Regions from separate parts of the Stutzerimonas sp. FeSN7 genome, predicted to be linked through region 2. Evidence: predicted binding sites of a transcription regulator. Region 2 holds the regulator's gene; each other region holds the start of a gene.
The links. The regulator sigma-54, encoded in region 2, starts transcription at its own class of promoters, with help from an activator protein. The targets are predictions, from matches to a motif close to ANTGGCATNNANNTTGCTNT.
Positions count from the first base shown of each region.

Region 1: the regulator sigma-54 is predicted to act here: its motif matches at 2,453-2,472, upstream of P5703_RS07985 (CmpA/NrtA family ABC transporter substrate-binding protein).
Region 3: the regulator sigma-54 is predicted to act here: its motif matches at 2,200-2,219, upstream of glnK (P-II family nitrogen regulator).

Region 1 covers NZ_JARPMN010000001.1:1,696,055-1,700,189, reverse strand. Annotated here, with positions in the region: gene P5703_RS07995 (VWA domain-containing protein) at 1-765, shown strand, start outside; gene P5703_RS07990 (BatD family protein) at 762-2,390, shown strand; gene P5703_RS07985 (CmpA/NrtA family ABC transporter substrate-binding protein) at 2,527-3,744, shown strand; gene P5703_RS07980 (ANTAR domain-containing response regulator) at 3,758-4,135, shown strand, end outside.
Region 2 covers NZ_JARPMN010000001.1:3,577,024-3,581,158, reverse strand. Annotated here, with positions in the region: gene rapZ (RNase adapter RapZ) at 1-368, opposite strand, end outside; gene ptsN (PTS IIA-like nitrogen regulatory protein PtsN) at 384-848, opposite strand; gene hpf (ribosome hibernation-promoting factor, HPF/YfiA family) at 857-1,165, opposite strand; gene P5703_RS17060 (RNA polymerase factor sigma-54) at 1,240-2,748, opposite strand; gene lptB (LPS export ABC transporter ATP-binding protein) at 2,895-3,620, opposite strand; gene lptA (lipopolysaccharide transport periplasmic protein LptA) at 3,620-4,135, opposite strand, start outside.
Region 3 covers NZ_JARPMN010000001.1:4,071,910-4,076,044, reverse strand. Annotated here, with positions in the region: gene P5703_RS19505 (BCCT family transporter) at 1-87, opposite strand, end outside; gene P5703_RS19500 (YifB family Mg chelatase-like AAA ATPase) at 217-1,713, opposite strand; gene P5703_RS19495 (accessory factor UbiK family protein) at 1,750-2,010, opposite strand; gene glnK (P-II family nitrogen regulator) at 2,407-2,745, shown strand; gene P5703_RS19485 (ammonium transporter) at 2,783-4,099, shown strand.

The sequences.
Region 1 (4,135 bases), 1.9 Mb from region 2:
TTGCTCCTGCTGGCCGCGCTGGCTGGCCGTCGCGGCTGGCTGTTCTGTCTGCCATTGCTGCTGTTGCAGCCGCAACCGGCCAGCGCATTCGAATTCGAAGACCTCTGGCTGCGCCGCGACCAGCAAGGCCAACGCCTGCTGGAGGCGGAACAACCGGCGAAGGCCGCCGAGCGCTTCGCCGATCGGCGCTGGCAGGCGATGGCGCTATATGAGGCCGGTGACTACACCGGTGCCGCCGAACGCTTCGCCGAAGGCAGTACGGCCGCCGACCACTACAATCGCGGCAACGCCCTGGCACGCGACGAGGCTCTGGAGGCCGCCATCGAAGCCTATGAACAGGCGCTGGAGCTGCAGCCCGACCTGCAAGTGGCGCAGCGCAACAAGGCATTGGTGGAGGAGCTGCTGCGCCGCCGTCAGGAGCAGGCCGAGCCAGAGCCTGAGCAGCAGGAACAGGAACAGACGGAGCCGGACGAGCCGCAGCCACAGTCGCAACCACCGGAGTCCGGCTCGGCCAGCAGTCCGTCGACAGAGGACGCACAGGGCGAGCCGGCCAGCGAAGCCAGTGGCGCCCCGCAGGCATCCACAAGCGAAGCAACGGACGAAACCGGCGAATCGCCCGCTCAGGCACAGCACGAGGGCCTGCCCGATCTGGAACGGCAACAGGCCACCGAGCAATGGCTGCGGCAGATTCCGGACGATCCCGGCGAGCTGTTGCGGCGAAAATTTCTCTACGAACAACGCAAGCGCCAGGGAACCAATCGATGAAGCGCCTGATGGCTTTTCTCCTGCTCTGCATCCTGGCCGGCCAGGCGACCGCCGCCGGCCTGTTCGCCCGTGTGGATCGCACCCAGCTGAGCATCGACGAAACCCTCGAACTCAGCCTGGAAAGCCAGGGCGGCGCCGTCTTCGGCAAACCCGATCTGGAGCCGCTGGAGGAACTGTTCGAGGTGTTCGACACCCGCCAGGTCAACCAGCTGTCCAGCAGCAACGGCGAAGCGCGGGCGATCACCCGCTGGCTGATCACCCTGCGCCCACGCCAGACCGGCTACGTCGTCATTCCGCCGCTGCAGCTGGGCGACTGGCGCAGCGAGCCGATTACCCTGCTGGTCCAAGAGTCGCTCAAAAGCAGCGAAGGCGATCAGCTGGCGCCCATCTTCATCGACTCCAGCGTCGATCAGGAAAGCGTCTACGTGCAGGCCCAGGTGATTCTCACGCTGCGCATCTACCATTCGGTCTCGCTGTACGACGACAGCACGCTTTCTCCGCTGCAGATGCCCGAAGCGCTTGTGGAGCGCCTCGGCGAGCCGCGCACCTACGAGAAGACCATCAACGGCATCCGCCACGGCGTCATAGAGGTGCGCTATGCGCTGTTCCCGCAGAAATCCGGTGAACTGACCATTCCCGCTCAGCTGTTCAGCGCCACCACCGTCACCAACGGCAGCAGCTCGGTGTTCGGCTCGCGCGGCGGCCGGTCCACCCAGGTCCGCTCGCCGAGCATCCCGCTGACGGTCAAGACCAAACCGGCCGACTATCCAGCCGGCGCGCCCTGGCTGCCGGCGCGCAGCCTGACGCTGGTCGAAGCCTGGAGCCCGGAGCCGCAGCAGGCCCAGGCCGGCGAATCGCTCACCCGCAGCCTACTGCTTAAGGCCGAGGGGCTGACCAGCACGCAGCTGCCGGCGATCGGCTCCACACCGAGCGCCGAACTGCGCCGTTACCCGGACCAGCCCAGCCTGGCCAACGAGGTCAGCTCAGCCGGCCTGGTCGGCAGTCGCGAACAGCGCGAAGCCTTGATCCCCACCCGCAGCGGGCCATTGCAATTGCCTGCTCTCGAAGTCGTCTGGTGGAACACCGTCGAAGATCGCCTGGAGCGCACCACGCTTGAGGCGCGTACGCTGGATGTTGAGGACAATCCGAATCTCGCCCCGTCAGCGGCCGAACCACCGGTGCTGTCAGCAGTACCCGCCGAACAGGCCGTGCTCTGGCCGTGGCAGCTGAGCACAGCGCTGCTGGCACTCAGCACCGTGATCGGCTTCGGTCTGTGGCTGCATGCACGGCGCCAGCCTGCGGTGCAGCGCGCGCTGCAACCCGGCCCTACTCCGCGCAGCCTGCTCGACGATCTGCGCCGCGCCTGCCAGGCCAACGATACACAGGCCACCCGCCAGGCACTGGACGCCTGGGCGCGGCAGCAACCGGAAACACTGGCGGACATGGCCGCGCGTTTCGTGCCGCTTTCCGACGCCCTGGACGGCCTGAATGGCGCGCTGTATAGCGAAGCCGGCCAACGCTGGCAGGGCGATGCGCTGTGGCAGGCGATCCAGGCGCTGCCACCGGCCAGCAGCCCGGACCTCGACCAGGAACAGGGTGCATTGCCGCCGCTCTATCCACGCTGATGGCCGTCTTTGGGCGGCACTGGCGAACCCCAGTGACCGCTCGCGGCATGCACCATTTTCTCGCTGGCATATGGCTTGCTTCAGGGTTGGCATAACCAATCTTGCGCACCGCGCCATCGGAAAAAGGCCATCAAGCATGACCGACCCTCTCTCGCCGCCCCGACACGATGCACTGACCTGGGTCGCCGGCAGCGATGCACCGGAAAAGAGCTCGATCAACCTCGGCTTTCTGCCGCTCACCGATGCCGCCTCGCTGATCGTCGCCGCCACCCAGGGTTTCGCCCAGCCGTTCGGACTGACGCTCAACCTGCAGCGGCAGAACTCCTGGTCGGCCCTGCGCGACAAGCTGATCGGCGGCGAGCTGGACGCGGCTCACGGACTCTACGGCCTGATCTATGCGGTGCATCTGGGCATCGGCGGCAGCCCGGCAGTGGACATGGCCGTGCTCATGGGCCTGGCGCAGAACGGCCAGAGCATCAACCTGTCCGCCCCGTTGAAGGCCGCAGGCGTGACCGATGCCGAGCCACTGCGCGCCAGCGTGCGCCATAGCGGTGCACGCCTGACCCTGGCACATACCTTCCCCACCGGCACCCACGCGCTCTGGCTCTATTACTGGCTGGCCGCCCATGGCATCGATCCGCTGCGGGACGTGAAGACGCTCGTGCTGCCGCCTTCGCAGATGGTGGCGCACCTGCGCGCCGGTCGCATCGATGGCTTCTGCGCCGGCGAACCCTGGGGAGCACAGGCCATTACCGAAGGCGTCGGCTTCACCCTGGCGACCAGCCAGTCGATCTGGCCTGACCACCCGGAAAAGGTGCTCGGCTGCACCCGCGCGTTCGTCGAGGAATACCCCAACACCGCCCGAGCACTGGTCATGGCCGTGCTGGAGGCGAGCCGCTTCATCGACCAGAGCCAGGAAAATCGCCGCAGCACCGCACAGCTGATCGCCGGGCGTGACTACGTCGACGCACCGCTGGCGGCCATCGAGTCACGCTTTCTCGGCCTCTACCAGGATGGCCTCGGCAATGTCTGGCAGGACGAGCATCCGCTGCGCTTCTTCGGTGAGGGGGCAGCGAATCTGCCCTATCTCTCCGACGGCCTCTGGTTCATGACCCAGCTGCGCCGCTGGGGCCTGCTGCGCGAAGACCCGGACTACCTGCAGGTGGCCAACCAGGTGCAGCAAATCGAACTGTATCGCCAGGCCGCCGGCGCGCTGGGGATCGCCCTGCCTGACACAGCCATGCGCAGCGCCACGCTGATGGATGGCAAACACTGGGACGGCAGCGATCCGGCCACCTATGCCCGCAGTTTCGCGCTGCATGCCATGGCAAGCCCTGCCATGGCTGCGCTTTGAGAAGGACTCCGGCATGCTGCGTATCCTCCTGATCGACGACACCCCGCGGAAGATCGGCCGCCTGAAGAGCGCGCTGATCGAAGCCGGCTTCGAGGTCATCGACGAATCCGGCCTGACCATCGACCTGCCCGAGCGGGTCGAGGCGATCCGTCCCGACGTGGTGCTGATCGACACCGACTCACCCGGCCGCGATGTGCTCGAGCAGGTGGTGCTGGTCAGCCGCGATCAGCCACGCCCCATCGTCATGTTCACCGATGACAGCGACCCGGACGCCATGCGTCAGGCCATTCGCGCCGGGGTCAGTGCCTATATCGTCGAAGGCATCCAGGCCCAGCGCCTCAAGCCGATCCTCGACGTGGCAATGGCCCGTTTTGAAAGCGATCAGGCAATA
Region 2 (4,135 bases):
TCACGAATCGCCTCGGCCAGCGAACGGCTTTCGTTGGTCAGCGGGTGGCGCCGACGGGTTTCGGAGAAGCGCTTGAGCAGGGTTTCGTCGTCGGCATCCAGATACAGCACGTCGCACTGAATATGCCGGGCGCGAACTTCTTCGAGCAGTTCGGGGAAACGCTTGAGCTGGCTGGGCAGGTTGCGCGCGTCGATCGACACGGCAACCTGCGGGTGCAGCAGTTCGGTGTGCAGCAGGGCGCGCTCGGCAAGCTCGGGCAGCAGGCCAGCGGGCAGGTTGTCGATGCAGTAGAACCCGTTGTCTTCGAGTACGTTCAGCGCGGTGCTCTTGCCTGAGCCCGAACGCCCACTGACGATGATCAGCCGCATCTGTACCCCATCGCGCTAGGCACCGTTCTGCACATCCACGACGACCTGGTACAGGCTGTCGTTGCTGGGTGCCTCGCGCAGACGTTGCCGTACCTCTTCACGGTCGAGCATGCTGGCGATCTGGCGCAGCAGCTCGAGGTGCTCGTCGGTGGCCGCTTCCGGGACCAGCAGGACGAACAGCAGGTCGACCGGGGCGCCATCGATGGCGTCGAAGTCCACCGGCGTTTCCAGGCGCAGCACGGCACTCACGGGGGCATTGCAGCCGACCATGCGGCAGTGCGGAATGGCGATGCCATTGCCGAAGCCGGTCGAGCCCAGCTTTTCACGGGCGATCAGGCTTTCGAAGATGGTCTGGGAGTCGAGGTCGGAAAGGTCCTGGGCGATCACCTTGGCGATCTGCTCCAGGACGCGCTTCTTGCTACCGCCCGGGACGTTCACCAGGGAACGTCCGGGGGTCAGGATGTTTTCGAGTCGGATCATAATGAGCGTCAGCGGGTGACGGCACCCTGGGTGTGGTCGAGCTGCTTCTCCTTGTGCTTGATCAGCTGACGGTCGAGCTTGTCGACCAGCAGGTCCACGGCAGCGTACATGTCTTCGTGTTCGGCATTGCCCACCACTTCGCGGCCGGCGACGTGCAGGGTGGCTTCGGCTTTCTGCTTGAGTTTCTCGACCTGCAGGACCACTTGGACGCTGATGATGCGGTCGAAATGACGGGCCAGTCGGTCGAATTTCTCCTCGATGTAGTCACGCAGGGCATCGGTAACTTCCAGATGAACACCGCTGATGTTGACTTGCATACTGCTATCTCCTTTGCCTTGTGCGAAGAGCAGGTCTTGAGGCCTGCCGCCGGGACAGTTCGACCAGTGGCCGATCACAGCAATCGTTTACGCTCGCTGGACGGTGCGATACCGAGCGACTCGCGGTATTTCGCAACGGTGCGGCGGGCCACCTGGATGCCCTGCGCCTCCAGTAAACCAGCGATCTTGCTGTCGCTCAACGGCTTTTTCTGGTTTTCCGCCGCCACCAGCTTCTTGATGATCGCGCGGATCGCGGTGGACGAGCATTCCCCGCCTTCGGCCGTGCTGACGTGGCTGGAGAAGAAGTATTTGAGTTCGTAGATGCCACGCGGCGTATGCATGTATTTCTGCGTGGTGACGCGGGAAATCGTCGACTCGTGCATCCCCACGGCTTCGGCGATGTCGTGCAGCACCAGCGGCTTCATCGCCTCGTCGCCGTGTTCGAGGAAGGCACGCTGGTGCTCGACGATCTGGGTGGCGACCTTCATCAGTGTTTCGTTGCGACTGAGCAGACTCTTGATGAACCAGCGCGCTTCCTGCAGCTGGTTGCGCATGAAGGTATTGTCGGCACTCGAGTCGGCGCGCTTTACGAAGCTGGCGTACTGGGCATTGACGCGAAGTCGGGGCATGGCGTCCTGGTTGAGCTCCACCAGCCAGCGATCGTTGTGCTTGCGTACGATGACGTCCGGCACCACGTACTCCGGCTCGCTCGCCTCGATCTGCGAGCCCGGGCGCGGGTTGAGGCTCTGGATGAGCTCGATGACCTGGCGCAGCTCGTCTTCCTTGAGCTTCATGCGGCGCATCAGCAGGCTGTAGTCGCGGCTACCCAACAGGTCCAGATGGTCACTCACCAGCCGCTGGGCTTCGCTGAGCCAAGGGGTGCGGTCAGGGAGCTGGCGCAGCTGCAGGAGCAGGCATTCGCGCAGATCCCGTGCGCCGATACCGGCAGGTTCGAACTGCTGTACGCGACGCAGCACGACTTCGACCTCGTCGAGCTCGATTTCAAGCTCCGGGTCGAAGCTGTCCACGATTTCCTGCAGAGACTCCTCGAGATAGCCCTGATCGTTGATGCAGTCGATCAGTGTGGTGGCGATCAGGCGGTCGGTGTCGCTCATGGGGGCGAGGTTGAGCTGCCACAGCAGATGGCTCTGCAGGCTGACACCGCTGGACGTACGGCTGGTGAAGTCCCATTCGTCGTCGTCATTGCTCGGCAGGCTGCTGGCGCTGGTCTGATAGATGTCTTCCCAGGCGGTGTCGACCGGTAGCTCGCTGGGAATGCGCTCACCCCAGTCGGCCTCGTCGAGGCCTTCGCCGCTGTGCGAAGGCTCTTCATAGGTGCTTTCCTGAGTACTGATCTTTTCGCTGCCAGCGTCGCTCGAACGATCGACGGCCTCGGCCATGGGGTCGGAGCCGTCGAAGTCGTCACCGTCCTCTTCACGCTCGAGCATGGGATTGGAATCCAGCGCTTCCTGGATCTCCTGTTGCAGATCGAGGGTGGAAAGCTGGAGGAGCCGTATGGCCTGTTGCAGCTGCGGTGTCATCGTCAGCTGCTGGCCCATCTTCAGGACTAGCGATGGTTTCATGGCAGAGGACTTCGAACCTTGTATGCCGGCGCAACCGCGCCTGTTCCGACATGCGGCGCCCAGGGCGCCGATGAAAGCAAATTATATGCCTGCCGACGAAGCCTTTGCCTAGAGGCGATTTGCCGAGCCGAGCAAAAAATCCGCTCTTACAGTCGGAATTCGTGGCCCAGGTAGACTTCCTTGACCAGCTGGTTGGCGAGGATGCTTTGGGCATCGCCTTCGGCGATCAGCTGGCCGTCGTTGACGATGTACGCCGTCTCACAGATGTCCAGAGTTTCCCGAACGTTGTGGTCGGTGATCAGCACCCCGATGCCCTTGGCCTTGAGGTGGTGGATGATCTGCTTGATGTCGCCCACCGATATCGGATCGACACCGGCGAAGGGTTCGTCGAGGAGGATGAATTTGGGCGCAGTAGCCAGCGCACGGGCGATCTCCACGCGGCGACGCTCGCCGCCGGACAGACTCATGCCGAGGCTGTCGCGGATATGGTTGATGTGGAATTCCTGCAGCAGGCCTTCCAGTGCCTGCTGGCGGCCGCCGCGGTCCAGATCCTTGCGGGTCTCGAGAATCGCCATGATGTTGTCGGCGACCGACAGCTTGCGGAAGATCGAGGCTTCCTGCGGCAGGTAACCGATGCCGGCACGGGCCCGGCCATGCATCGGAAGGTGGGTCACGTCGTTCTGGTCGATCAGCACGCGACCCTGATCGGCATTCACCAGTCCGACGATCATGTAGAAGCAGGTAGTCTTGCCGGCGCCATTCGGGCCAAGCAGGCCGACGATCTGCCCGCTCTCGATGGACAGGCTGACGTCGCGAACGACCTGCCGGCTCTTGTAGCTCTTGGCCAGATGCTGGGCTTTGAGGACGGCCATTACTGGGGCTGCTCCGCGGCCTGCTCGCGCTTGCGTGGCTGGATGACCATGTCGACCCGCGGACGCGGCGTGCTGACGTCGGTATTGGTGGCGCGGCCGGCGTTGACGATCTGGCGGCGGGTGTCATAGACGATCTTCTCGCCTTCGAAGGTGTTGCCTTCCTGGACGACCTTGGCCTGGTCGAGCAGCACGATGCGCTCGTTGGCGGCAAAGTACTGGATGGTCAGGCCGTAGGCCTTGACGATCTCCTTGTCCACGGCCGGCTTCTGCTCGTAGTAGGCCGGCTTGCCGATGGAGGTGAAGACTTCCACATCGCCATTGCTGTCCTGGGTGATGGTGACGGTGTCGCCGGTGATCTTCATGGTGCCCTGGGTGATCACCACATCGCCGCGGTACACGGCCACGCCCTGTCGATCGTCCAGTTCGGCCGAGTCAGCCTGTACGCGGATGGGCTGTTCACGATCCTCGGGAAGCGCCCAGGCACTGGGGCCGAGCCAGAATGCGCTCAAACCGAG
Region 3 (4,135 bases), 490 kb from region 2:
GTAGATCACCAGTGCCAGGATGATGACTGCCGAGCCGTAAAAGACCGGGGCGTTGAGGTGAGAAGACGAGGGCTGTTTTGCCTCCATGCTGCGCTCCTTCGGTTGTGTCTGGGGAGTGGCCGCCTGTGGCGAAAGCCAGGCAACTTAACACAGACCGCAAAAGCGTCCGCTTGTCAGCAGGCATCCGGCAACGTCGAATGCCCCGGCCGGAGGGGCTCAGGCCTGGCTGCCGGGGCGATATTGCAGCGCTTCGGCCAGATGTTGCCGGCCGATGCGTTCGGCCTGCTCCAGGTCGGCCAGGGTGCGTGCGACCTTGAGCAACCGGTGTGCGGCGCGCAGGGACAGTGCGAGACGCTCGCAGGCGCGCTCCAGCCAGGCCTGGTCCTCGGCGGTCAGCTGGCAGTGCTCACGCAGGCCGACAAGGTCGAGAAAGGCGTTGGCGCAGCCCTGGCGGGCGAGTTGCAGTCGCCGCGCCTCGGCCACCTGTGCGGCGAGCACGGCGCTGCTCTGGGCGGTCTGTGGCGCTGCGTTGAGGGCGGTGGCCTCGCGCGCCACGGTCAGATGCAGGTCGATGCGGTCGAGCAGCGGTCCGGAGAGCTTGTTGCGGTAGCGCTGGATTTGCTCCGGCGTGCAGCGGCAGCGACCATTAGGGTCGCCCAGATAGCCGCACGGGCAGGGGTTCATTGCCGCCACCAGCTGGAAACGCGCCGGAAAACGCACCTTGTCCCGCGCCCGGGCGATGACGATATGGCCCGATTCCAGTGGCTCGCGCAGCACCTCCAGCACCTTGCGGTCGAACTCCGGTAGCTCGTCGAGAAACAGCACACCCTGATGCGCCAGGGTGATCTCGCCCGGTTGCGGCCGGCTGCCGCCACCCACCAGCGCCGGGCCCGATGCACTGTGATGGGGCTGGCGGAACGGGCGCTGCGGCCAGTGCTGCAGCGGGCTGTGGCTGGCCACCGAATGAATCGCGGCCACTTCCAGCGCCTCCTGCTCATCCAGCGGCGGCAGCAGGCCGGGCAGCCGGCTGGCCAATAGCGTCTTGCCGGTGCCGGGCGGCCCGGAGAACAACAGGTTGTGTGCGCCGGACGCGGCGATCAGCAGGCCGCGTTTGGCCGCCTGCTGGCCCTGTACGTCGGCCAGGTCGGGGTAGGGCTGGACCTGCCGCAGCAGCCCCTGGGCCACGTAGGGCTCGAGCGGGGTAACGCCGTTGAAGTGGGCGGCAACTTCCAGCAGATGCTCGGCGGCAAACACGGTCAGGCCCGAGGCGAGGCTGGCCTCCTCGGCATTGGCTCGCGGCACCAGCAGCGCACGGCCGGCGGCACGCGCGGCGAGGGCGGCCGGCAGCACGCCCTGGACCGGGCGCAAGGCACCGGACAACGCCAGTTCGCCCAGGCATTCCAGCTGCTCCAGACGTTCGCCGGGCAGCTGTCCGCTGGCGGCGAGGATGCCCAGCGCGATGGCCAGGTCGAAGCGACCACCGTCCTTGGGCAGATCGGCAGGGGCGAGATTGAGCGTGATGCGTCGGGCGGGGAAATCGAAACCGGAGGTAAGGATGGCGCTGCGCACCCGGTCCTTGCTCTCCTTGACGGCGGTTTCCGGCAGGCCGACCAGGGTCAGCGCCGGCAGGCCGTTGGCCAGATGCGCCTCGACGGTCACCGCCGGGGCTTCGACGCCGACCTGAGCGCGGCTATGGACGATGGCCAGGGACATTCGATCACTCCTTTGATCGTGTCACGGCCCGGTCGGTCAGGACGCGGGCGGTGTGAGCTTCTCTTCCAGTTCGGCGACCTTGGCTTCGAGCGCCTCGAGCCGGGCGCGGGTGCGGGCGAGCACCACCATCTGGCTGTCGAACTCGTCGCGGCTGACCACGTCGAGCTTGTTCAGTGCACCCTGCACCACGCCCTTGAGCTGGGCTTCGAACTCGCCACGCGGCAGCGGCGTTTCACCGTTGAACAGGCGCGAGGCCTGGGAGCCGATGGCATCTAGGAAAGCTTTTGGCGGCAACATTGAAAACACCTGTCATTGAACGGGGCGCAGTGTAGCACGGCGTTTTTTTCGCCTTTCCCGGCTGCGGTGCACAAAAAATGAGCAGGTCATGGTGCAGCTGCGCACCATTTTCGTGCGTTCGTTGTGCTCAACCGTCCGTCGGACCGCTCCGTTTGCGGCCGAGCGCCCGCAGCAAGCGGCTCGCGCAAAGCTGGCATCGATTCTGCTTTGTCCCCGTTGACGCACGCACCGGTTCGTTGCGGTGCATGGGCGATTCGCGACGCTTCGTCGGCGAGATTGGTGGTGTCGGTCCGCGGCCCGGCTGAAGCCGGAGCGTTACAAGAGCCAGACACTGAGCTTAGACTTGAGCCGGGTTCGTACTTCTGGGGCAAGTCCACCTAAACGGGAGAAGTTTTCATGAAACTAGTCACTGCCATCATCAAGCCGTTCAAGCTGGACGACGTGCGCGAGTCGCTGTCGGAGATTGGCGTACAGGGCATCACCGTCACCGAAGTCAAGGGCTTCGGCCGTCAGAAGGGTCACACCGAGCTGTACCGCGGCGCCGAATACGTTGTCGACTTCCTGCCAAAGGTGAAGATCGACGTGGCCATCGCCGACGATCAGCTCGATCGCGTGATCGAGGCCATCACCAAGGCGGCCAACACCGGCAAGATCGGTGACGGCAAGATCTTCGTGGTCAACCTGGAACAGGCCATCCGCATCCGTACCGGCGAAACCGATACCGACGCGATTTAAGCAGCACCTCCGAACCCCACGCCCCAGGAGTAAAACCATGACTCTGCGAAGATTCGCAGGGCTAGGAGCCCTTTTGTCTCTGTTAAGCCCAGGCCTGGCCATGGCGCAGGAGGCAACGCTGGATTCAGGCGATACGGCATGGATGCTGACGGCCACTGCGCTGGTGCTGTTCATGACCATCCCCGGACTGGCGTTGTTCTACGGCGGCATGGTCCGCTCGAAGAACATCCTCTCGGTGATGATGCAGTGCTTCGCCATCACCGGCCTGATGAGCATCCTCTGGATGGTCTATGGCTACAGCCTTGCATTCGATACCACCGGTATGGAAGCGGGCGTCACCAACTTCAATTCCTTCGTCGGTGGTCTGGATCGTGCGTTCCTCAGCGGCCTGACTCCTGACAGCCTGGTCGGCGCCTTCCCGGAAAGCGTCTTCATCACGTTCCAGATGACCTTCGCCATCATCACCCCGGCGCTCATCGTCGGCGCCTTCGCCGAGCGCATGAAGTTCTCGGCGATGCTGGTGTTCATGGGCGTGTGGTTCACCCTGGTCTATGCGCCGATCGCGCATATGGTCTGGGGCGGTGACGGTGGCCTGATGTGGGACTGGGGCGTGCTGGATTTCGCCGGTGGCACCGTGGTGCACATCAATGCCGGTATCGCCGGTCTGGTGGCCTGCCTGGTCCTGGGCAAGCGCAAGGGCTTCCCGACCACGCCGATGGCACCGCACAACCTGGGGCTGACCCTGGTCGGCGCGGCGATGCTGTGGATTGGCTGGTTCGGCTTCAACGCCGGTTCGGCCGTGGCTGCCAACGGCACCGCCGGCATGGCCATGCTGGTCACCCAGATCGCCACCGCCGCGGCTGCGTTGGGCTGGATGTTCGCCGAGTGGATCGGCCACGGCAAACCCAGCGCGCTGGGCATCGCCTCGGGCGTGGTCGCCGGTCTGGTCGCCATCACCCCGGCTGCCGGCACCGTCGGGCCGATGGGCGCGCTGATCATCGGCCTGGTCTCGGGGGTGGTCTGCTTCTTCTGCGCCACCAGCCTGAAACGCAAGCTCGGCTACGACGATTCGCTGGATGCCTTCGGCGTGCACGGCGTGGGCGGCATCGTCGGTGCGCTGCTCACCGGCATCTTCGCCGCACCCATGCTGGGCGGTTTCGGTGAGGTGGAGAACATCGGCCTGCAGCTGTGGATTCAGTTCAAGGGCGTGCTCTTCACCGTCGTCTACACCGGCATCGTCACCTACCTGATCCTCAAGGCGATCGACCTGGTGATGGGCCTGCGGGTGAACGAGGAGCAAGAGACCATCGGCCTCGACCTCAGCCTGCACAACGAGCGCGGCTACAACCTGTAACCCATTTCAGCGCAGTACCCCGGAGCCAACACCGGG